Regions from separate parts of the Pseudomonas mohnii genome, predicted to be linked through region 1. Evidence: predicted binding sites of a transcription regulator. Region 1 holds the regulator's gene; each other region holds the start of a gene.
The links. Region 1 encodes sigma-54, which starts transcription at its own class of promoters, with help from an activator protein. Its sites were predicted from a motif close to ANTGGCATNNANNTTGCTNT; they were not measured.
Positions count from the first base shown of each region.

Region 2: a site for sigma-54 is predicted at 5,870-5,889, ahead of BLV61_RS07430 (circularly permuted type 2 ATP-grasp protein). Genes of this name have one in related genera too.
Region 3: a site for sigma-54 is predicted at 5,144-5,163, ahead of BLV61_RS26415 (DNA translocase FtsK). Genes of this name have one in related genera too.

Region 1 covers NZ_FNRV01000001.1:4,433,169-4,440,815, reverse strand. Annotated here, with positions in the region: gene BLV61_RS20605 (KpsF/GutQ family sugar-phosphate isomerase) at 36-1,010, shown strand; gene BLV61_RS20600 (KdsC family phosphatase) at 1,010-1,534, shown strand; gene lptC (LPS export ABC transporter periplasmic protein LptC) at 1,543-2,115, shown strand; gene lptA (lipopolysaccharide transport periplasmic protein LptA) at 2,102-2,650, shown strand; gene lptB (LPS export ABC transporter ATP-binding protein) at 2,650-3,375, shown strand; gene BLV61_RS20580 (RNA polymerase factor sigma-54) at 3,560-5,053, shown strand; gene hpf (ribosome hibernation-promoting factor, HPF/YfiA family) at 5,128-5,436, shown strand; gene ptsN (PTS IIA-like nitrogen regulatory protein PtsN) at 5,449-5,913, shown strand; gene rapZ (RNase adapter RapZ) at 5,916-6,773, shown strand; gene BLV61_RS20560 (HPr family phosphocarrier protein) at 6,789-7,064, shown strand; gene pmbA (metalloprotease PmbA) at 7,153-7,647, opposite strand, start outside.
Region 2 covers NZ_FNRV01000001.1:1,591,259-1,598,905, reverse strand. Annotated here, with positions in the region: gene BLV61_RS07475 (long-chain-acyl-CoA synthetase) at 1-824, shown strand, start outside; gene BLV61_RS07470 (ankyrin repeat domain-containing protein) at 921-1,439, shown strand; gene BLV61_RS07465 (hypothetical protein) at 1,536-2,066, shown strand; gene BLV61_RS07460 (PLDc N-terminal domain-containing protein) at 2,149-2,340, shown strand; gene BLV61_RS07455 (IS110 family transposase) at 2,379-3,341, opposite strand; gene speE (polyamine aminopropyltransferase) at 3,772-4,647, shown strand; gene BLV61_RS07440 (hypothetical protein) at 4,809-5,042, shown strand; gene BLV61_RS07435 (ribonuclease E inhibitor RraB) at 5,254-5,595, shown strand; gene BLV61_RS07430 (circularly permuted type 2 ATP-grasp protein) at 5,922-7,331, shown strand; gene BLV61_RS07425 (alpha-E domain-containing protein) at 7,344-7,647, shown strand, end outside.
Region 3 covers NZ_FNRV01000001.1:5,650,556-5,658,202, forward strand. Annotated here, with positions in the region: gene clpA (ATP-dependent Clp protease ATP-binding subunit ClpA) at 1-2,047, shown strand, start outside; gene infA (translation initiation factor IF-1) at 2,283-2,501, opposite strand; gene BLV61_RS26400 (arginyltransferase) at 2,613-3,320, opposite strand; gene aat (leucyl/phenylalanyl-tRNA--protein transferase) at 3,389-4,069, opposite strand; gene trxB (thioredoxin-disulfide reductase) at 4,134-5,093, opposite strand; gene BLV61_RS26415 (DNA translocase FtsK) at 5,412-7,647, shown strand, end outside.

The sequences.
Region 1 (7,647 bases):
ATCGCCGCCTTTTCATCAGGCTATACGATTCAGACATGAGCCAATCCAGCGACCTGATTCAATCAGCACAACGCACCATCCGCCTCGAGGTAGAAGCCGTACAAAGCTTGCTACCGCATATCGACGCAGATTTCGTACGCGCCTGCGAGATGATTCTGGCCAGCAAAGGCCGCGTAGTCGTGGTCGGCATGGGCAAGTCGGGGCATATCGGCAACAAGATCGCCGCCACCCTGGCCAGCACCGGCACCACCGCATTTTTCGTGCATCCGGCCGAAGCCAGCCACGGCGACATGGGAATGATCACCCGCGACGACATCATCCTGGCGCTGTCGAACTCCGGCTCGACCAATGAAATCGTCACCCTGCTGCCACTGATCAAGCGTCTGGGCATCCAGCTGATCAGCATGACCGGCAACCCGAACTCGCCGCTGGCCAAGGCCGCCGAGGTCAACCTGAACGTTCACGTCGAGCACGAAGCCTGCCCGCTGAACCTGGCCCCCACTTCCTCTACTACGGCGGCGCTGGTCATGGGCGACGCCCTGTCCGTCGCACTGCTGGAAGCGCGCGGCTTTACCGCCGAAGACTTTGCCTTTTCCCATCCCGGTGGAGCATTGGGCCGACGCCTGCTGCTGAAGGTGGAAAATGTCATGCACGCCGGGCAAGAGTTGCCACAGGTTCAGCGCGGCACCTTGCTCAAGGATGCGCTGATGGAAATGACTCGCAAGGGCCTTGGCATGACAGTCATCCTCGAGGCCGACGGCAAGCTGGCCGGGATCTTCACCGACGGCGACTTGCGCCGCACCCTGGACCGCAGCGTCGACATCCATAGCGCCACGATAGATCAGGTCATGACCGTGCACGGCAAGACCGCCCGCGCCGAGATGCTCGCCGCCGAGGCCCTGAAAATCATGGAAGATCATAAAATCAACGCATTGGTCGTGGTCGACAGCGAAGACCGCCCGGTCGGCGCCTTGAACATGCACGACTTGCTGCGTGCAGGAGTAATGTAATGAGCGCGGACCTGCTGCAACGCGGCCAACACATCAAACTGGCAGTATTCGATGTCGATGGCGTCCTGACCGACGGGCGCCTGTACTTTCTCGAAGACGGCAGCGAATTCAAGACCTTCAATACCCTCGACGGCCAGGGCATCAAGATGCTGATGGCGGCCGGCGTCCAGACCGCGATCATCAGCGGCCGCAAAACCCCGGTGGTTGAGCGACGGGCGAAAAACCTTGGCATCCCGCATCTGTACCAGGGGCGCGAAGACAAACTGGTGGTGCTCGACGAGCTTCTCGGCCAACTCAACCTAAGCTATGAGCAGGTCGCTTATCTAGGCGACGACCTGCCGGACCTGCCGGTCATTCGCCGCGTCGGCCTGGGCATGGCGGTGGCCAATGCCGCAAGCTTTGTGCGTGAACACGCTCACGGAGTAACCCAGGCCCGCGGTGGCGAGGGTGCCGCCCGCGAATTCTGCGAATTGATCCTGCGCGCCCAGGGCCGTCTCGATGCGGCCAACGCCGCGTACCTGTGAGCCAAACCATGCTGAACAAAAAAATTCGCAACATTCTGGTGTTCGGTTGCATTGCGGCGATTTTCGCCGCGGTCGGCTATTGGAACATCAGCCCGGAACGCTTCCTCGACAAACCGATCGCGCATGTCGACGAAAGCGAAATCGATTATTACGCTACCAACGCCCACAGCGTGCAGTTCCTGCCTGATGGCAGGCTTCAATACGAAATGACTTCCGACAAAGTCGAGCACCTCAAAGCAAGCGAAGTCACGCTGCTGACCAACCCTGACCTGAACATGTTCCGCGGCACCGAGTTCCCGTGGCACGTCCAGAGCGAAAAAGGTGAGGTCAACCCGGACGGCACGCAGGTTGAATTGATCGATTCGGTACGCATCACGCGCTTTGATGAAAAAAACCGCAGAACCCTGATCACCACCACTCGAATGACGGTGTTCCCGCAGCAGCAATATGCGCAGACCGAGCAACCCGTTAGAATCGACGGCGCTGGCGGCGTATCGACCGGTACCGGAATGAAAGCGTATTTGAAAGAAAGCAGGATACACCTGCTATCGAACGTAAGAGGACAGTATGAGGCTCGTTAAAACCCTCCCTATTTTGCTCAGTCTGGGCGCAGCACTGGGAAGCGTGAGCGCCTGGGCTCTGCCGAACGATCAAGAGCAGCCTATCCGCATTCAAGCCGACGACGCCCAACTGGACGACAAGAATGGCGTTGCCACCTACAAAGGTGACGTGATCATTACCCAGGGCTCGATGAAGGTCACCGGCAACACCGTGACCATCACCCGCACGCCGACCGGCGATATCGACGTAGTGACCTCTGTAGGCAACCTGGCCTACTTCGAACAACTGCAAACCCAGGGCGACACCAAGCCTGTCCAGGGCTGGGGAGTGACCATCCAGTACCACGCCGCGCAAAACCGCGTCGTACTGATCGATCGCGCCAAAGTCATCGACAAGGACAACAACACCACCCAGGGCGAAAAAATCGTCTACGACACCGTCAAGAAGCTTGCGAGCGCTGGCCGAGCGACAGGTAACAAGGTCACCGAAGCGCGTCCGCGCATCGACATGGTGATCCAGCCGAAGAAGAAAACCGACGAGCAAAAGGCCCAGTAATGGCAACTCTGAAAGCTCAGCATCTGGCCAAGAGCTACAAGAGCCGCCAGGTCGTCCGTGATGTCAGCCTGTCCATCGACAGCGGTCAGATCGTTGGCCTGCTAGGCCCTAACGGCGCCGGCAAGACCACCTGCTTCTACATGATCGTAGGCCTGGTACAGGCCGATCAAGGCCGCGTACTGATCGACGACCTGGACGTCAGCCACCAGCCAATGCACGGCCGCGCAAAGGCCGGTATCGGCTATCTGCCGCAAGAAGCGTCGATCTTCCGCAAACTCTCGGTCGCCGACAACATCATGGCGATCCTGGAGACCCGCAAGGAACTCGACAAGGCCGGTCGCCGCAAGGAGCTGGAAAGCCTGCTGCAGGAATTCCACATCAGCCACATCCGCGACAACCTCGGCATGAGCCTGTCCGGTGGCGAACGCCGCCGTGTGGAAATCGCCCGGGCATTGGCCACCAACCCGAAATTCATCCTCCTCGACGAGCCCTTCGCCGGCGTGGACCCGATTTCGGTGGGCGACATCAAACAGATCATCCATCACCTCAAGGCCAAGGGCATTGGCGTGCTGATCACCGACCACAACGTCCGTGACACCCTCGACATCTGTGAAACCGCCTACATCGTCAACGATGGCCAATTGATCGCCGAAGGCGACGCTGCAACCATCCTGGCCAACGATCTGGTCAAGGAAGTGTATTTGGGCCATGAGTTCCGCCTGTAAGCACCGAGGTGTCTGGCTAGTCGACCGAGCGCTTGTCTCGATAAAAAATCAACACTTTTTTATTGTTACAGCGCTCTAGGCAAACACTTCAGTTTCAGGCATATAATTTGCTTATGTTTGGCGCTCCGGCGCCCTGTAGTGGATGGCGCATGTGCGCCGGCGAATAAGGTGTTTAGCCCCTGCCATGAAACCATCGCTAGTCTTGAGAATGGGCCAGCAGCTGACGATGACACCGCAGCTGCAACAGGCCATCCGCCTGCTCCAATTGTCGACCCTGGACCTGCAACAGGAAATCCAGGAGGCCCTGGAGTCCAATCCGATGCTCGAACGCCAGGAAGAAGGCGACGACTTCGATAACAGCGACCCCTTGGCCGACAACGCCGAACAGAAACCCAACCCCGACATTCAGGAACCCTCCTACCAGGAAAGCGCACCGACGGTTGATAACCTCGAGGAAGGCGACTGGAACGAGCGTATCCCCAACGAACTGCCCGTCGATACCGCCTGGGAAGACGTTTACCAGACCAGCGCCAGCAGTCTGCCGAGCAACGATGACGACGAGTGGGATTTCACCACCCGCACATCGGCCGGTGAAAGCCTGCAAAGCCATTTGCTGTGGCAATTGAACCTGGCGCCCATGTCCGACACCGATCGCCTGATCGCCGTGACCCTGATCGACTGCATCAACAATCAGGGCTACCTGGACGAGACGCTCGAGGAGATACTCGAAGCCTTCGACCCGGAGCTGGACATCGAGCTGGACGAAATCGAAGCCGTCCTGCACCGCATCCAACAATTCGAACCCGCCGGAATCGGCGCCCGCAACCTGGGCGAATGCCTGCTGCTGCAATTACGCCAGATGCCGGCCAAAACCCCTTGGCTCGCCGAAGCAAAGCGCCTGGTCACCGACTACATCGACTTGCTCGGCAGTCGCGATTACAGCCAGCTGATGCGCCGCATGAAGCTCAAGGAAGATGAGCTGCGCCAGGTGATCGAACTGGTTCAAAGCCTCAATCCGCGCCCGGGCTCGCAAATCGAATCCACTGAAGCCGAATACGTGGTTCCCGACGTGATCGTGCGCAAGGACAACGAACGCTGGCTGGTGGAACTCAACCAGGAATCGGTACCGCGTCTTCGGGTCAACGCCCAGTACGCCGGTTTCGTGCGTCGCGCCGACACCAGCGCCGACAACACGTTCATGCGCAATCAGTTGCAGGAAGCCCGCTGGTTCATCAAGAGCCTGCAAAGCCGCAATGAAACCCTGATGAAAGTTGCCACCCAGATCGTCGAGCATCAGCGCGGCTTCCTGGAGCACGGCGACGAAGCCATGAAACCGTTGGTCCTGCATGACATCGCCGAGGCGGTTGGCATGCACGAGTCGACAATTTCACGGGTGACCACACAGAAATTCATGCATACCCCTCGGGGCATATATGAACTGAAGTACTTTTTCTCCAGCCATGTCAGCACCTCCGAAGGCGGCGAATGCTCGTCCACGGCGATCCGCGCGATCATCAAAAAACTGGTTGCCGCGGAAAATCAGAAAAAGCCGTTGAGTGACAGCAAGATCGCTGGTTTACTGGAGGCACAAGGCATTCAGGTGGCTCGCCGCACCGTCGCCAAGTACCGCGAATCCCTGGGGATCGCGCCTTCGAGCGAACGCAAGCGGTTGATGTAGAGCCACGCCACAGCGTTCCAGTGGTAGATCATTTGATCTACCGCTTTATGCACTGGCAACGAAGGAGAAGCTGTATGCAAGTCAACATCAGTGGACACCAACTGGAAGTGACCGAACCTCTTCGCACCTACATCGGCGAAAAACTCCAACGGTTAGAGAGGCACTTCGACAAGATTACCAACGTACAGGTCACGATGACCGTCGAAAAGTTGAAGCAGAAAATCGAAGCCACGCTGCATATTCCCGGCAATGAAGTGGTCGCGAACGCGGAACATACCGATATGTACGCGGCGATCGACGCACTGACCGACAAGCTGGATAAACAACTCAAAAAGCATAAGGAAAAGACCCAGAGCCTCCTCCAGGGCGCTACCGGTCGTTAACACCCCCAACCCATGATCCGACTTGAAAGCATCCTGACCCCCGGCCGTTCCCTTGTGAACGTGCCGGGCGGCAGTAAAAAGAAAGCCCTCGAACAAATTGCCAACCTGATCGCCCGGGAAGTGCCGGATCTGGAGATGCAAGATGTCTTCGAGGCGTTGATTGCCCGTGAAAAACTCGGCTCGACGGGTTTTGGCAACGGCATCGCCATTCCCCACTGTCGCCTGAAGGGCTGCTCCTCACCCATCAGTGCCCTGATGCACCTCGATGCCCCCATAGATTTCGACGCCATCGACGGCGCACCGGTTGACCTGTTGTTCGTTCTACTGGTCCCGCAAGCCGCTACCGATGCGCACCTGGAACTTTTGCGCCAAATTGCCAGCATGCTCGACCGCAAGGAAGTGCGCGAAAAACTGCGCAGCGCCCCGAGCAATGAAGCCTTGTATCAGGTTGTCCTGGACGAGCAAAACGGTCAGTAACCATGCGCTTGATCATCGTCAGTGGCCGCTCCGGCTCAGGTAAAAGCACCGCCCTTGATGTACTCGAGGACAGTGGCTACTACTGCATCGACAACCTTCCCGCCGGGTTGCTGCCGGAACTCGCCGAACGCGCATTGATCCACACCGAACTGGCACAGCCGCTGGTGGCCGTGTCCATTGATGCACGCAACCTGCCCAGTCACTTGTCGCGATTCCCCGAATTGCTCGAAGAAGTCCGCAGCCGGCATATCCAGTGCGACGTTCTGTACCTGGATGCCGACGAAGAAACCTTGCTCAAGCGTTTTTCGGAAACCCGTCGTCGTCACCCGCTGAGCAGTGCCAATCGTTCGCTGGCTGAAGCGATCAACGATGAAACCAGCCTGCTCGGCCCCATAGCCGACCTTGCCGATCTCAAAGTCAACACCACCAACCTCAACCTGTACCAGCTGCGGGATACGATCAAGCTGCGCCTGCTGAACCAGCCGGAACCCGGTACAGCGTTCCTGGTGGAGTCCTTTGGTTTCAAGCGTGGCATGCCCGTGGATGCCGACCTGGTATTCGACGTGCGCTGCCTGCCCAATCCCTACTGGAAACCCGAGCTTCGGGCGCAGTCCGGGCTTGATCAACCGGTTGCCGAGTACCTGGCAGCCCAGCCGGACGTGGAAGAGATGTTCCAGGACATCTCCACCTATCTGCTCAAATGGCTGCCCCGCTTTGCCGCCAGCAACCGCGCCTATGTCACCATTGCCATTGGCTGCACGGGCGGACATCACCGCTCCGTCTACCTAACCGAACGCTTGGGCAAGACGCTGCAACAATCCCTGAAGAACGTCCAGGTTCGCCACCGCGACCTCAGCTAAAGGATTCACACCGCGATGCCTGCTCTGGAAATCGAAATCATCAACAAGCTGGGCCTGCACGCCCGTGCTTCTGCAAAATTCGTCGGAGTCGCCGGTGAATTCAAGGACTGCACGATCAGAGTCGGACGCACTCCAGAATCTACGGTCGACGGCAAAAGCATCATGGCAATGATGATGCTCGCGGCTGGCAAGGGCACCAAAATCTACATCAACACCGAAGGCGAAGACGCGCAAAAGGCGCTGGATGCGTTGAAAGACCTGATCAACCGCTATTTCGACGAAGGCGAGTAAACGCGTATCGAGGCCAAACCCGCTCGATAGCCCACAAAAAAAGGCGCACCCCCCATCAGGTGGTGCGCCTTTTTTGTAACAGGGGAGTTTAGCTGCCTGCCACCGTCATCCGCTCGATCAGTACCGATCCCGTACGGATATTGCTGCGCAGTTCCAAGTCATTACCCACGGCAACGATCTGCTTGAACATGTCACGCATGTTGCCGGCAATGGTCACTTCCTGGACCGCGAACTGGATTTCACCGTTCTCGACCCAATAACCCGCCGCGCCACGGGAGTAGTCGCCCGTGACCATGTTCAGGCCCTGCCCCATCAATTCGGTCACCAGCAGGCCACGCCCCATGCGACGCAGCAAGGCCGCCTGATCTTCATCACCATGGGTGACGAACAGGTTATGCACGCCTCCGGCATTCGCGGTGCTCGGCATGCCGAGCTTGCGACCGGAGTAAGTACCGAGGATGTAGGACACCAGCTCGCCCTTTTCAACGAACGGCTTCGCGTAAGTCGCCAGACCATCGCCATCGAAGGCCGCGCTGCCCAAGGCACGCATCAAGTGCGGACGCTCATCGATGGTCAGCCATTC
Region 2 (7,647 bases), 2.8 Mb from region 1:
GCCCCGGCGCATGGGGTGAATTCAAGACACGTTTCGGCGTGTGTCACATCTGCGAGCTGTACGCCGCCAGTGATGGCAATATCGGTTTCACCAACATTCTGAATTTCGACAACACTGTCGGTTTTTCCCTGATGTCCTGGGAGTTGGCGGTTTACGACCACGACAGCGGCGCGCCGATTCGCGAAGCCAACGGCTTCATGCGCAAGGTGGGCAAGGGCGAGCAGGGGTTGTTGCTGGCGAAAATCGACGACAAGGCGCCACTGGACGGTTACACCGATCCGCAAAAGACCGAAAAAGTCGTGCTCCACGACGTGTTCGTCAAGGGTGACCGCTACTTCAACACCGGCGATCTGTTGCGCAACATTGGTTTTGGCCATGCGCAGTTCGTTGATCGGCTGGGTGACACCTATCGCTGGAAGGGCGAAAACGTTTCGACCACCGAGGTCGAGAACATCCTCCTGCGACACCCGCATATTTCCGAAGCCGTGGCCTATGGTGTGGAAGTGCGCAACACCAACGGCCGCGCCGGCATGGCCGCCATCACGCCGGCCGAATCCCTGGCGACCCTGGATTTCAGCGAGCTGCTGGCCTTCGCCCGGCAACAGATGCCGGCCTACGCCGTGCCATTGTTCCTGCGGGTGAAAGTGAAAATGGAGACCACCGGGACCTTCAAATATCAGAAAACCCGGCTCAAGTATGAAGCTTTCGACCCGGCCCGGAGCGGCGCTGACCCGATCTACGCCTGGCTGCCGGGAACCGAAACGTACGTGCAGGTGACGGAGCAAATGCTGAAGGATATTCACGGCGGTCGATATCGATATTGAATGTGCCTATGGCCCCGCTTCAGAAAAAAGAAGTGACAGTGCCGGGGCTGCTCGGGAAACTGTCGGCTTTGCGAATAACTGAAAGTGGAGCGTTCAATGTCAGATAAAAGCCGCCAGATGACCCCCGAAGAAGCTGCCGAATTTGCCGAACAGGTATTCAACAAGGCGCGGGAGGGCGATGCGGCCATGATGGCTGCGCTGCTGACCAAGGGCTTGCCGCCGAACCTGCGCAATCACAAGGGCGACACCTTGCTGATGCTGGCCGCTTACCATGGTCATGTGGACACGGTAAAAGTCTTGCTCGAACACAAGGCCGATCCGGAAATCCGCAACGACAACGGCCAGAGCCCGATTGCCGGTGCCGCCTTCAAGGGCGACCTGGCGGTGGTCACGGCGCTGGTTGAAGGCGGGGCGCAAGTCGAAGGCTCGTCGTTCGATGGCCGTACGGAGCTGATGATGGCGGCGATGTTCAACCGCGTCGCCATTGTCGACTACCTGATCAGCAAAGGTGCCGATCCGAAAGCCAGGGACGCCAATGGCGTCACCGCGCTGGAAGCCGCCAGGACCATGGGGGCTGTGGACACCGTTGCGCAGTTGGAAAAACTGCTGGGCTGACGCTGTACTTCTGTGGCGAGGGAGCAACCTGCGCAGTACTCACTGAATGCGTTATCCTTCGCGCCCTCAAAACTCCCTCGCTACAGGATCCGCCCCATGAAAGCCGCACTCGTCGAACTCATCAGCAAAATCAGCTCCGGGTGCATGGGCGATGACGAAATCCTCAAGGTCGCTGACGAGGCGGCCCAGGCTTACGCGGACCCCGAGGGTTTCCTGGCGGCCAATCCGGACATCAACTACGACGACACCTTCCCGATCCCGCTGGGCGAGTGGGTGGTCGTCGGCAGTCTGCCGGAGACCGTGATGTTCCAGGCCGACACCTACATGGACCTGTTCGCGCAGATCGTTGCTTCGTTCGGGCCGGGCGTCGACTTCAATATCAAGCCCAAGCAACTGGCCAAGACCGAAGCCCTGACCGCGCTCAATCGCATTCAGGTGCAAATGAGCAGCCTGAACAAGGAAAACGGTGGCTATGTGCTGATGAACTTCAGCCAGTTGCTCGACGACGAACTGCAAGTCGTTCTGGTCTACGGCAACGACGTGCCGCGGGTGCTGGAGCTGTGCGCCGAAGTCGGCATTGCCGCTGCGCCGTCTCTGGAAGCCTTGAAAGTGGCCGTTCACGTTTGAAACCGCAAGCTGTCAATAAAAACGGAACCCTGGCATCGGGCAGCTATCCTAAGAGGGCCAATCACTCTTCAGGAGCGTCACCATGGGTTCCACGTTCAACAGCCTGGTAGGCCTGATCATCCTTGCCCTGGACATCTGGGCAATCATCAACGTACTCAAAAGTGGCGCCGAAACCGGGATGAAAGTCCTCTGGGTGCTGTTGATCCTGTTGCTGCCGGTTTTGGGCCTGATCATTTGGGCGATCGCGGGGCCACGGGGTAACGTCAGAATATGAAGTCATTCTCCCAAGCGACATAAAATCTGTGGGAGATTCTATGTTTGGGGGGAACCCCCAAACATAGAATTTGGTTGGTACTCACTTTGGTTTTTCATCAAGGCAAACACCACTCTGGCCAGTTTGCGAGCCAGAATCACCAAGGCCTGGGTACCTTTGAGGCCTCGGTCCAGGTAACGCTGATAGAACGGTCTCCAGGTTGGTGAGCGGCTGGCAGCCATTGCGCTGTTGTGAAATAAGCGCCGGAACTCCGAATCGCCCCGTTTGGACAAGTAGCGTCTCTGATCTTTCTTGCCTGATTGTCTCACTCGCGGATCCATTCCCAGGAAGGCGATGAAGCCATCGCTGTCGGAAAACTCTCCGCGCATGAAAGCTGTTACCGCCGCTGTGGCCGTCAGGACGCCTATGCCTTCAACGGCTTGGCAGCGTTTTACCTGAGCGTCCATACCCGCTTCGCTAACGATGTTCTTCAGCGCCTTCTGAATGCCTTTTTCAATCTGCTCTACACAGCGCAGGTATTCACCCAGCGCCTCTTCGAGCAAGGGTTCGTCCCTCCAACTTTGCTTGATTGCCACCCGATGTCGAACAAGCTCAGCCCGGCGTCGCAGCAAGCTTTTGAGCTGCGTGTAAGCCTTGGGAGGCGGACTCCAGACCCTGAGCTTGTCGGACTCCTTGCCCAAATAACGCGCCAGCAAGACCGCGTCCAGAGCATCTGTTTTTGCCCGGACACCTATCCCATCGCGGTATTTATTAAGGCGGCTGCCATCAATGACGTAAACGTCATGACCCAGTTCATGAGCGATTTCCGTCGTGTCGAGGTGGTAGGTGTTGGTCGCTTCAAGCGCCAGTGCACAGTTGTCTGGCAATAACTTAAGCCACTTTTTCAGTGCTGATCGTTCATTGGCGACGATCAAAGTGCTCTCTTCGTCGCATCGATAGACAACGATCTCATCCTTCGCCACATCCACACCAACGACCACCTGCGAATCAAGGATTGTCATGGCCCACCCTCCGAGCTAGGGTTTAGAAACTTGTCGGGGTTCACCGTTGCGCTGGCTTGTCGCTATCGTCGGTCCGAGCCGATGCATTCCTTATCGGCGCATTAGGTGAAGGGGTGGGACGATGTCTCCCACGGTCTGTACTGGCTAGAGTCAGATGACGAGCTTTAGTCCCACCCACCCCTTCAAGTCTAAACATACAAGCGAGCCTGCTCGCGATGACGGCGGCACATTCGGAATTGATGTGGCGGACAAATCGCTATCGCGAGCAGGCTCGCTCCCACAGGGCATTGTGGCGAGACATCAAGTGAGGTTCGACCTGTCATCTTCCTCGACGTAGAATGCGCGCCTTTCCCGGTCAATCGAGCCGATCGATTGGCCATCATGGGCGGGTAACCGTCCGTTGCCACCCGCATTCATCGGAGCACTTCCCATGAGCATCACCCCGACCAACGACTACCTGGAAACCCTCTACGAAGGCTATGGCCAGCGTTTTCGCATGGAAAAACTGCTGCACGAAGTGCGCACCGAACACCAGCACCTGGTGATTTTCGAAAACCCGCGCATGGGCCGGGTCATGGCGCTGGACGGCGTGATCCAGACCACCGAAGCCGACGAATTCATCTACCACGAAATGCTGACGCACGTGCCGATCCTCGCCCATGGCACCGCCAAGCGCGTATTGATCATCGGTGGCGGCGACGGCGGCATGTTGCGTGAGGTGGCCAAGCACCGCAGCGTCGAGCACATCACCATGGTCGAGATCGACGGTACCGTGGTCGAAATGTGCAAGGAATTCCTGCCGAATCACTCCAAGGGCGCGTTCGACGATCCACGCCTGAACCTGGTGATCGACGATGGCATGCGCTTCGTCGCCACCACCACTGAAAAGTTCGACGTGATCATTTCCGACTCCACTGACCCGATCGGGCCAGGCGAAGTGCTGTTCTCGGAGAACTTCTATCAGGCCTGCCACCGCTGCCTGAACGAAGGCGGCATCCTGGTCACGCAGAACGGCACGCCGTTCATGCAGATCGAAGAAGTCAAAACCACCGCCGGTCGCCTGCGCAGCCTGTTCCCTGACTGGCACTTCTATCAGGCCGCCGTACCGACTTATATCGGCGGCGCGATGACCTTCGCCTGGGGCGCGACCAATACCGCTTATCGCAAATTGTCCCGCGAAACCCTGCAACAACGGTTCGCCGGCAGCGGCATCATCACCCGCTACTACAATCCGGAGATCCACATCGGTGCCTTTGCCTTGCCGCAGTACGTTTTGCAGGCTGTGAACAAGCCAAGTAACGACTGATAGCGCGTCAATCAAAAAGGGCTGTCCGCGGTGGTGTTCAATCACGCCGCTGACGGCCCTTTTTTCATGAGGCACCAGAGGAAAATCAGTGGAACGATTAGCCAGCTAATCAGGTCGAGATAGAAGTAAGCCCATCCATGGGTTTTATCGAGGAGGCACTGATGCAAAAGTGGAAAATCACTTTCGTGGATGATCACGGTGAAACTGTCGACGAAGTCTTTGAGTGCGACGAGTGCCCGGATAACGAACACGCCGCCCAACTCATCAAGGCCCGGTTGCTCCCCGTCGCCGCCGAACTGGATCTGAACGATCTGGAAGGGCGAACCCCCGATGCGACTGTCAAAAGTCTCAAGGCCCAGAACAGCATTCAAATCCTCGGCATTACGCCAATCTGAACATCTCCTGTCACATTCTCAACCAGGCCTTGGCAGCGGCTCTATCTTGGGGCTAATCTGCAGGCGAGATCAGCGAATGGATCGCTAAGGTCTGGTCTTGTCAGCTCCATGCTTGTTTCCCGTCGGCACATCGGATGCCGTCGTTCGCACCGTTCGGTGGCGGGCGCTGGGAGTACGGAAAGTCTATCCATCAGTTTGAGGAGGACGTTTCATGAGCACAGCCTATCAAGAAGATGTCAGCAGCAGCGTTCTGCGCCGCATGAAAGAGGGCGGTTTCGACTTTTCACGGTTCCATCCCATCGAGTTCTACGCCATTTTCCCGGACGAGGAGCGGGCACGCAGGGCGGCAGGTCATTACCGGGGTGAATCCCTGAATGCGCAAATCAGTGTGCGCGATGACGGCGCATGGGCCCTGGAACTGAGCAAGGTCATGTACGCCACTTACGATGACATCGGCGACTTCGAACAGGGTTTCGAAGCCGTGGTCGAGCCATTGGGCGGCATCATTGAAGGCTGGGGTGTCAAACAGGAGGTACGAGGGCGACTCGCATAAACTTATGAACAGCAGCAAGCATCAGTAACGGCTGACCTTTGGGTTGGCCGTTTTCGTTTTTGTCGCCGGCAAACCGAACGCGACCTCAAAGAGCTCCCATGACGGAATGACCCCCTTCGCCGCCAAGTCGCCTCCCACAGACTATGCTGGTGACAGGCGACTGCAACGCCTTGCAATGAAGCGGGGGCGATCAGGTTGGGGCATTTACCGCACAGGATTGGTGCGGTGTCTGCGTACCGATTATCCAACCGATTGATATCAAAGCGTTTCTGCCGATGGCACGGGCCTTGCGAAGGCCTGTATGTCCGGGTGACAAGGAGTACGGCATGATCCGCACCTATTTTGATGAGATGTACGATGCCGGCGGCCAGGTCCGCCCGCATTATCGGGAGTTTGCCCGTTGGCTGTCCGAAACGCCTGACGAGCTTTTGGCACAACGGCGACGCGAGGCCGATCTGTTGTTTCATCGCGCCGGGATTACTTTTACGCTCTACGGTGATGAGCAGGGGACAGAGCGCCTGATTCCCTTCGACACCATTCCCCGCAGCATTCCCGCCAGTGAATGGCGCATTGTCGAGCGCGGCTGCATCCAGCGGGTCAAGGCGTTGAACATGTTCCTCGCCGACCTCTATCACGAGCAACGCATCATCAAGGCCGGCATCATTCCGGCCGAGCAGGTGCTGGCCAACGAGCAATACCAGTTGGCAATGCAAGGGCTGAATCTGCACCGCGATATTTATTCGCATATCTCCGGTGTCGATCTGGTGCGCGACGGCGATGGCACTTACTACGTGCTCGAAGACAATCTGCGTACGCCGAGCGGTGTCAGCTACATGCTCGAAGACCGCAAGATGATGATGCGACTGTTCCCCGAATTGTTCGCGGCGCAACGCATCGCCCCCATCGACCACTACCCGAACCTGTTGCTCGATACCCTGAAAAGCTCCAGCCCGATCGACAACCCGAGCGTCGTGGTGTTGACGCCGGGGCGCTTCAACAGTGCATTTTTCGAGCATGCGTTCCTGGCGCGGGAAATGGGTGTGGAGCTGGTGGAAGGCGCGGACCTTTTCGTGCGTGACGACAAAGTGTTCATGCGCACCACCGACGGGCCAAAAGCCGTCGATGTGATCTACCGCCGCCTCGACGACGCGTTCCTCGACCCGCTGGCGTTCAATCCGGACTCGATGCTCGGCGTGCCAGGGCTGCTGTCGTCTTACCGATCCGGCAATGTCGTGCTGGCGAATGCCATCGGCACCGGGGTGGCGGACGACAAGTCGGTGTACCCGTTCGTGACCGACATGATCCGTTTCTACCTGGATGAAGAACCGATCCTGAAGAACGTACCGACGTGGCAGTGTCGTAATCCCTCGGAACTTTCCCACGTCCTGGCCCATCTGCCGGAACTGGTGGTCAAGGAAACCCAGGGCTCCGGCGGTTACGGAATGCTGGTGGGGCCGGCGGCGACGGCGGCGGAAATCGAAGCCTTCCGCGCACGGATCATTGCCAAGCCCCATGCCTATATCGCGCAACCGACGCTGTCGTTGTCGACCTGCCCGACCTTTGTCGAAAGCGGCATCGCGCCACGCCACATCGACCTGCGCCCGTTTGTATTGTCTGGTCGCGAAACCCGGGTCGTGCCCGGCGGTTTGACCCGTGTCGCCCTGCGCGAAGGCTCCCTGGTGGTGAACTCCTCCCAGGGCGGCGGAACCAAGGACACCTGGGTGGTCGAGGATTGAAGGAAGCCTGTCATGTTAAGTAGAACTGCCTCGGATCTGTATTGGATGTCGCGTTACCTGGAGCGGGCGGAAAACCTCGCACGGATGCTCGACATCAGTTATTCGCTGTCGCTGATGCCACAGGATGGACGCGGTGACGGCCTGCACGAACTGGCCATGCCGCTGCTGATTACCGGCACCCTGGACGATTACCTCGAACGCCACGGCGAGTTGCATGCCGAACGCTTGCTGCATTTTTTCGCCCTGGATGCGGCCAATCCGGCCAGCATCTACAGCTGTCTCGGTGCCGCGCGGGCCAGTGCCCACGCGGTTCGTG
Region 3 (7,647 bases), 1.2 Mb from region 1:
CCGCGAAACCCAGCCAACCCTGGGCTTCCAGCGTGTACTGCAACGTGCTGTGTTTCATGTACAGAGCTCGGGCAAACGTGAAGTGACTGGCGCCAACGTGCTGGTCGCGATCTTCAGTGAGCAAGAGAGTCAGGCAGTGTTCCTGCTGAAACAGCAGAGCGTTGCCCGTATCGATGTCGTCAACTACATCGCCCATGGCATTTCCAAGGTGCCAGGGCATGGCGATCACTCTGAGGGTGAGCAAGATATGCAGGACGACGAGGGCGGTGAGTCTTCTTCTTCAGGCAACCCACTGGATGCTTATGCCAGTAACCTCAACGAACTCGCGCGCCAGGGTCGTATCGATCCGTTGGTCGGTCGTGAGCTGGAAGTCGAGCGCGTTGCGCAGATCCTGGCGCGTCGTCGCAAAAACAATCCACTGCTGGTAGGCGAGGCGGGCGTGGGTAAAACCGCGATTGCCGAAGGTCTGGCCAAGCGCATTGTCGACAACCAGGTACCGGACCTGCTGGCCAACAGCGTGGTTTACTCCCTCGATCTGGGTGCCTTGCTGGCCGGGACCAAATATCGCGGTGATTTCGAGAAGCGCTTCAAGGCGTTGCTCAATGAACTGAAAAAACGTCCACAGGCAATCCTGTTCATCGACGAGATCCACACCATCATCGGTGCGGGTGCAGCGTCCGGTGGCGTCATGGACGCTTCGAACCTGCTCAAGCCGCTGCTGTCGTCGGGTGATATCCGTTGCATCGGTTCGACGACCTTCCAGGAGTTCCGCGGCATCTTCGAGAAGGACCGTGCCTTGGCTCGGCGCTTCCAGAAGGTCGATGTGTCCGAGCCTTCGGTGGAAGACACCATCGGTATCCTGCGCGGCCTGAAAGGGCGTTTCGAGACCCATCACAATATCGAATACAGTGATGAAGCCCTGCGCGCCGCTGCCGAACTGGCCTCGCGCTACATCAATGACCGGCACATGCCGGACAAGGCCATCGACGTCATCGACGAGGCGGGTGCCTACCAGCGCCTGCAGCCGATCGAGAAGCGCGTAAAACGCATCGAGGTGGCTCAGGTCGAGGACATCGTCGCGAAAATCGCGCGGATTCCGCCAAAACACGTCACCAGTTCCGACAAGGAACTGCTGCGTAACCTTGAGCGTGACCTGAAATTGACGGTGTTTGGTCAGGATGCCGCGATCGACTCCCTGGCGACCGCGATCAAACTGTCCCGTGCCGGACTCAAGTCGCCTGACAAGCCTGTCGGTTCGTTCCTGTTCGCCGGTCCTACCGGTGTCGGTAAAACCGAAGCGGCGCGTCAGCTCGCCAAGGCGTTGGGTGTCGAGCTGGTTCGTTTCGACATGTCCGAGTACATGGAGCGCCACACCGTGTCGCGTCTGATCGGTGCGCCTCCGGGCTACGTCGGGTTCGATCAGGGCGGTCTGCTGACCGAAGCCATTACCAAGCAGCCTCACTGCGTGCTGTTGCTCGATGAAATCGAGAAAGCGCATCCGGAAGTCTTCAACCTGCTGCTGCAGGTCATGGATCACGGTACGTTGACCGATAACAACGGGCGCAAGGCGGATTTCCGTAACGTGATCGTCATCATGACGACCAACGCCGGTGCCGAGACCGCAGCCCGTGCCTCGATCGGTTTCACCTATCAGGATCACTCTTCCGATGCGATGGAAGTGATCAAGAAAAGCTTCACGCCGGAATTCCGCAACCGCCTGGACACCATCATTCAGTTTGGTCGCCTCAGTCACGAGGTTATCAAGAGCGTGGTGGACAAGTTCCTCATCGAGCTTCAGGCGCAGCTGGAAGACAAGCGTGTGCTGTTGGAGGTTTCCGATGCGGCCCGCAGCTGGCTGGCGGCCGGTGGTTACGACGCAGCAATGGGTGCTCGACCAATGGCTCGCCTGATCCAGGACAAGATCAAGCGTCCGCTGGCAGAGGAGATTCTCTTTGGCGAACTGGCCGAACATGGCGGTGTGGTGCACATCGACATCAAGGACGGCGAGCTGACCTTCGAGTTCGAGACCACGGCCGAAATGGCCTGACGTTAAACCGCTGCAAAGCAAAAAGGCGCCGATTGGCGCCTTTTTGCTGTCTGTCAGATGTGCGCCTGCCCCCTGTGGGAGCGAGCCTGCTCGCGAATGCGTTATATCAGTGAAAGAGATGCTGGCTGACACGACGCTTTCGCGAGCAGGCTCGCTCCCACATTGGTTGCGGTGGGCTTCAAATTTCGGACATACAAAAACGCCCGGCATAGCCGGGCGTTTTGTATTGACTTGATTAGCGAGCGCGGTAAGTGATGCGCCCTTTGCTCAAGTCATAGGGCGTCAGCTCGACGCGCACTTTGTCACCGGTAAGAATACGGATGTAGTTCTTGCGCATCTTGCCGGAGATATGCGCGGTTACGACGTGCCCATTTTCCAACTCCACACGAAACATGGTGTTGGGCAGGGTGTCGACGACAGTGCCTTCCATTTCGAAGCTGTCTTCTTTCGACATGCAGTAAAGCCCTCGGTGTCCAATGAATGGCCCGGTGCAACTGCGCCAGGCAAAAGCGGCGTGCATTGTGCCCGAAAAGTGGGGTTCAAGCCAAGGGGTTTAGGCCGTGCTCTAGTTCAGGGCAACCCAACGCTGGTTAATCAGCAGTTCAATGGGTCGATATTGCGTCTTGTAGCTCATTTTTTTGCAGTTCTTGATCCAGTAACCCAGGTAGACTGCGTCCAGCCCCAGGCGCCGGGCCTCGCCAATCTGCCACAGGATCGCGAAACGCCCCAGGCTTCGGCGGTCTTCTGCAGGCTCATAGAAGGTGTAGACCGCCGACAGACCGTTCGGCAGAAGGTCAGTGACAGCGATGGCTAGCAGCCGCCCGTCGAGGCGAAATTCATAGAAGCGCGAGAAAGGCAGGTCACGTACCAGGAATGTCGAAAATTGATCGCGACTCGGCGGATACATGTCGCCATCGGCATGACGCTGTTCGATATAGCGCTGGTAAAGGTCGAAATACTCTTCGCTGAAGCCTGGTTTTGCCGGGCGTACCTGCAAGTCGGCATTGCGTTTGAAAATGCGCTTCTGCTGACGGTTGGGGGTGAATTGTCCTACAGGGATGCGTGCAGGCACGCACGCATTGCAGTTTTGACAATGCGGCCGATAGAGGTGATCGCCACTGCGACGAAAACCCATTTCCGACAGGTCCGCATAGACATGCACATCCATGGGCTGGCTAGGATCGAGGAACAGGGTTGTAGCCTGCTCCTCTGGCAGATAACTGCAAGAGTGGGGCTGAGTGGCATAGAACTTCAAGCGCGCCAACTCGGTCATGATCAACCCTCGGGATAAACTTTTAATTAGGGGCGTCTCTAAGTGTAAGCCACGCGCGCGAAAGTCGCTCAGCAAACCCAGGTCGCACGGCTGGGCTGGTCCAGGTACTGCGACAGATAGCCGGCAAACGCGCTGCGGGGAATCGCTCGCGCACCGAGGCTATGCAGGTGGTCGGTCGGCATCTGGCAATCGATCAGCACGAAACCCCATTCTTTCAGGTGTTGCACCAAGGTGGCAAAGCCATACTTGGAGGCGTTGTCGGCGCGACTGAACATGGACTCGCCGAAAAACAACCGACCCATTGCCAGGCCGTACAGCCCGCCAACCAGTTCACCCTGATCCCAGACCTCCACCGAATGCGCATAACCGCGCTTGTGCAGCTCCAGATAGGCGTCCTGCATGGCTTGCGTGATCCAGGTGCCATCGGCGTAGTCGCGCGGTGCTGCGCAGGCACGGATGACGGCGGCAAAATCCTGGTCGAAGGTCACCTGATAGCGTTGTTGGCGCAGCAATTTGTTCAGACTGCGCGAGACGTGCAGTTCGTCGGGAAAAAGCACGGTGCGCGGGTCCGGCGACCACCAGAGAATCGGCTGTCCTTCCGAGAACCAGGGAAAGCAACCGTGCCGGTACGCCCGGATCAGCCGGTCGGCGGACAGATCGCCGCCGGCGGCCAGCAGACCGTTGGGGTCGCGCATGGCTTTATCCAGCGGCGGGAACGTCAGGGTATTGCGTTGTAACCAAGTCAGCATGGCGTCCGGGCTTGCAGAGAGGGGAGGGCAGTGGCGGATTGTCGATCCGCCACTTAGTGTGCCGTCAAACGACGGGAATGTCGTCGAGGTATTTTTCCGCGTCCAGTGCCGCCATGCAGCCGGCTCCGGCCGAAGTGACGGCCTGGCGATAGACATGGTCGGCCACATCGCCGGCGGCAAATACGCCAGCGATGGCCGTCGCTGTGGCGTCGCCTTCGCTGCCACCCTTGACCAGCAGGTAGCCGTCACGCATTTCCAGCTGGCCGGTGAAAAGGTCGGTGTTGGGCTTGTGGCCGATGGCAATGAACACGCCAGCGAGCGGCAGCTCCTGGGTGGCTCCGGTGTGGCTGTCACGCAGGCGCGCACCGGTGACGCCACTGGCATCGCCCAACACTTCATCCAGATGCTGGTTCCAGTGCAGGCGGATATTGCCATTGGCGGCTTTCTCGAAGAGTTTGTCCTGAAGGATCTTCTCCGAGCGCAACTTGTCCCGACGGTGAATCAGATGCACTTCCCTGGCAATGTTGGACAGGTACAACGCTTCTTCAACCGCCGTATTGCCGCCACCGATCACGGCGACGACCTGATTGCGATAGAAGAAGCCGTCGCAAGTCGCGCAAGCCGAAACCCCTTTGCCGGCAAACGTTTCTTCCGAGGGCAGACCCAGGTATTGCGCGGAGGCTCCGGTGGCAATAATCAGCGCATCGCACGTGTAGGTTCCGCTGTCTCCCGTGAGTTCAAACGGGCGCTGTTGCAACTTGGCCGTGTGGATGTGGTCGTAGACGATCTCTGTGTCAAAGCGTTCGGCGTGTTTTTGCATGCGCTCCATCAGGGCAGGGCCGGTGAGGCCTTCGACATCGCCGGGCCAGTTATCGACTTCGACGGTGGTGGTGAGCTGGCCACCTGCCTGTATGCCGGTAATGACAACGGGTCTGAGGTTGGCGCGGGCGGCATACACGGCTGCGCTGTAACCGGCGGGGCCGGAACCCAGAATGATCAGGCGGTGATGCTTCGCTTCGCTCATAAAAACACCTCATAAGCCTTTGTCACAAAAGAGAATGCGTGCTCAAATTGAGTCGCACGTAATGTGCTTTTGACTATGCTGCAACCTAAGGTTTCAAGCATGGCATCGGACGAACAAACCCGTACAATGCGTGGCTGTCACAGTGTCTGTAACAAAATATGCAGTGCACTTCGTATTTATAAAAACCGAGGCGCAATGTTAAAAGTAGTACTTGTTACGCCCGTTAACTTTTTACCTGCCTGGATTGGGCAGTTTTTTTGGCAGTTTTTATAGTCATTCAACAGATGGACGCGCCATAGGCGCAGGAAAAGAAGCGTTTTGAAGAAATCCACCGCAGCACCTAAACCAGCCGTCGTTCCGCTCTGGCGCCAGCATTTGCACTACCGACTCAAGGAAGGTGCATTGATCGCCATTGGTGCCTTGTGCCTGTTCCTGATGATGGCCTTGTTGACCTATGGCAAGGACGATCCGGGGTGGAGCCACAACAGCAAGATCGACGACGTACAGAATTTCGGCGGGCCGGCGGGCTCCTACAGCGCCGATATCCTGTTCATGGTGCTCGGTTATTTCGCCTACGTCTTCCCGCTGCTGCTGGCGATCAAGACCTACCAGATATTCCGTCAACGCCACGAGCCATGGCAGTGGAGCGGCTGGCTGTTTTCCTGGCGGCTGATCGGCCTGGTGTTTCTGGTGCTGTCCGGCGCTGCGTTGGCGCACATCCATTTCCATGCCGCGACCGGGTTGCCGGCCGGTGCTGGCGGCGCGCTGGGGGAAAGCCTCGGCGATCTGGCAAAGAACGCCCTGAACATCCAGGGCGGAACGCTGCTGTTCATTGCGCTGTTCCTGTTTGGCCTGACGGTGTTCACCGACCTTTCCTGGTTCAAGGTGATGGACGTCACCGGCAAGATCACCCTCGACCTTTTCGAACTGTTCCAGGGCGCGGCCAATCGCTGGTGGGCGGCCCGTACCGAGCGCAAGCAACTGGTCGCGCAGTTGCGTGAAGTCGATGATCGCGTGCATGACGTGGTCGCGCCGACCGTCACCGACAAACGCGAGCAGGCCAAGGTCAAGGAGCGCCTGATCGAACGTGAGCAGGCGCTGAGCAAGCACATGTCCGAGCGCGAGAAGCAGGTACCGCCTGTGATCGCGCCGGCCCCGGTCAAGGCGCCCGAGCCAAGCAAGCGCGTACAGAAAGAGAAACAGGCGCCGCTGTTCGTCGACAGCGCCGTGGAAGGCACCTTGCCACCGATCTCGATTCTCGACCCTGCGGAAAAGAAACAGCTCAATTACTCACCGGAGTCCCTGGCGGCGGTCGGTCACTTGCTGGAAATCAAACTCAAGGAATTCGGCGTCGAAGTTACCGTGGACTCGATCCATCCGGGTCCGGTGATCACCCGTTACGAAATCCAGCCGGCGGCCGGGGTCAAGGTCAGCCGTATCTCCAACCTGGCCAAAGACCTGGCGCGCTCCCTGGCCGTGACGAGTGTGCGGGTCGTGGAAGTGATTCCCGGCAAGACCACGGTCGGTATCGAGATCCCCAACGAAGACCGCCAGATCGTGCGTTTCTCCGAAGTGCTCTCGACGCCCGAGTACGACAATTTCAAATCGCCGGTCACCCTGGCCCTGGGCCATGACATCGGCGGCAAGCCGGTGATCACCGACCTGGCGAAAATGCCTCACCTGCTGGTGGCCGGTACCACCGGTTCCGGTAAGTCGGTGGGCGTGAACGCGATGATCCTGTCGATCCTGTTCAAGTCCGGCCCGGAAGACGCCAAGCTGATCATGATCGACCCGAAAATGCTCGAGTTGTCGATCTACGAGGGCATTCCGCACCTGCTTTGCCCGGTGGTTACCGACATGAAGGACGCCGCCAACGCCCTGCGCTGGAGCGTTGCCGAGATGGAGCGGCGCTACAAGCTGATGGCGAAGATGGGCGTGCGAAACCTGTCGGGCTTCAACGCCAAGGTCAAGGAAGCCCAGGACGCTGGCGAGCCGTTGAGCGATCCGCTGTACAAGCGCGAAAGCATCCACGACGAAGCGCCGCTGCTGCAAAAGCTGCCGACCATCGTCGTGGTCGTCGACGAGTTTGCCGACATGATGATGATCGTCGGTAAGAAGGTTGAAGAACTGATTGCCCGTATCGCGCAGAAGGCGCGAGCCGCCGGTATTCACTTGATTCTTGCGACCCAGCGTCCGTCGGTGGACGTGATCACCGGTCTGATCAAGGCCAACATCCCGACCCGCATGGCGTTCCAGGTATCGAGCAAGATCGACTCGCGCACCATCATCGACCAGGGCGGCGCCGAACAGCTGCTGGGCCACGGTGACATGCTGTACATGCCGCCGGGCACCAGCCTGCCGATTCGCGTCCACGGTGCGTTCGTTTCCGATGACGAGGTACACCGGGTGGTCGAAGCCTGGAAACTGCGTGGGGCGCCGGAGTACAACGACGACATTCTCAACGGTGTCGAAGAGGCCGGTAGCGGCTTTGAAGGCAGCAGCGGTGGTGGCGACGGCGATGATCCCGAAGCTGACGCGCTGTACGACGAGGCGG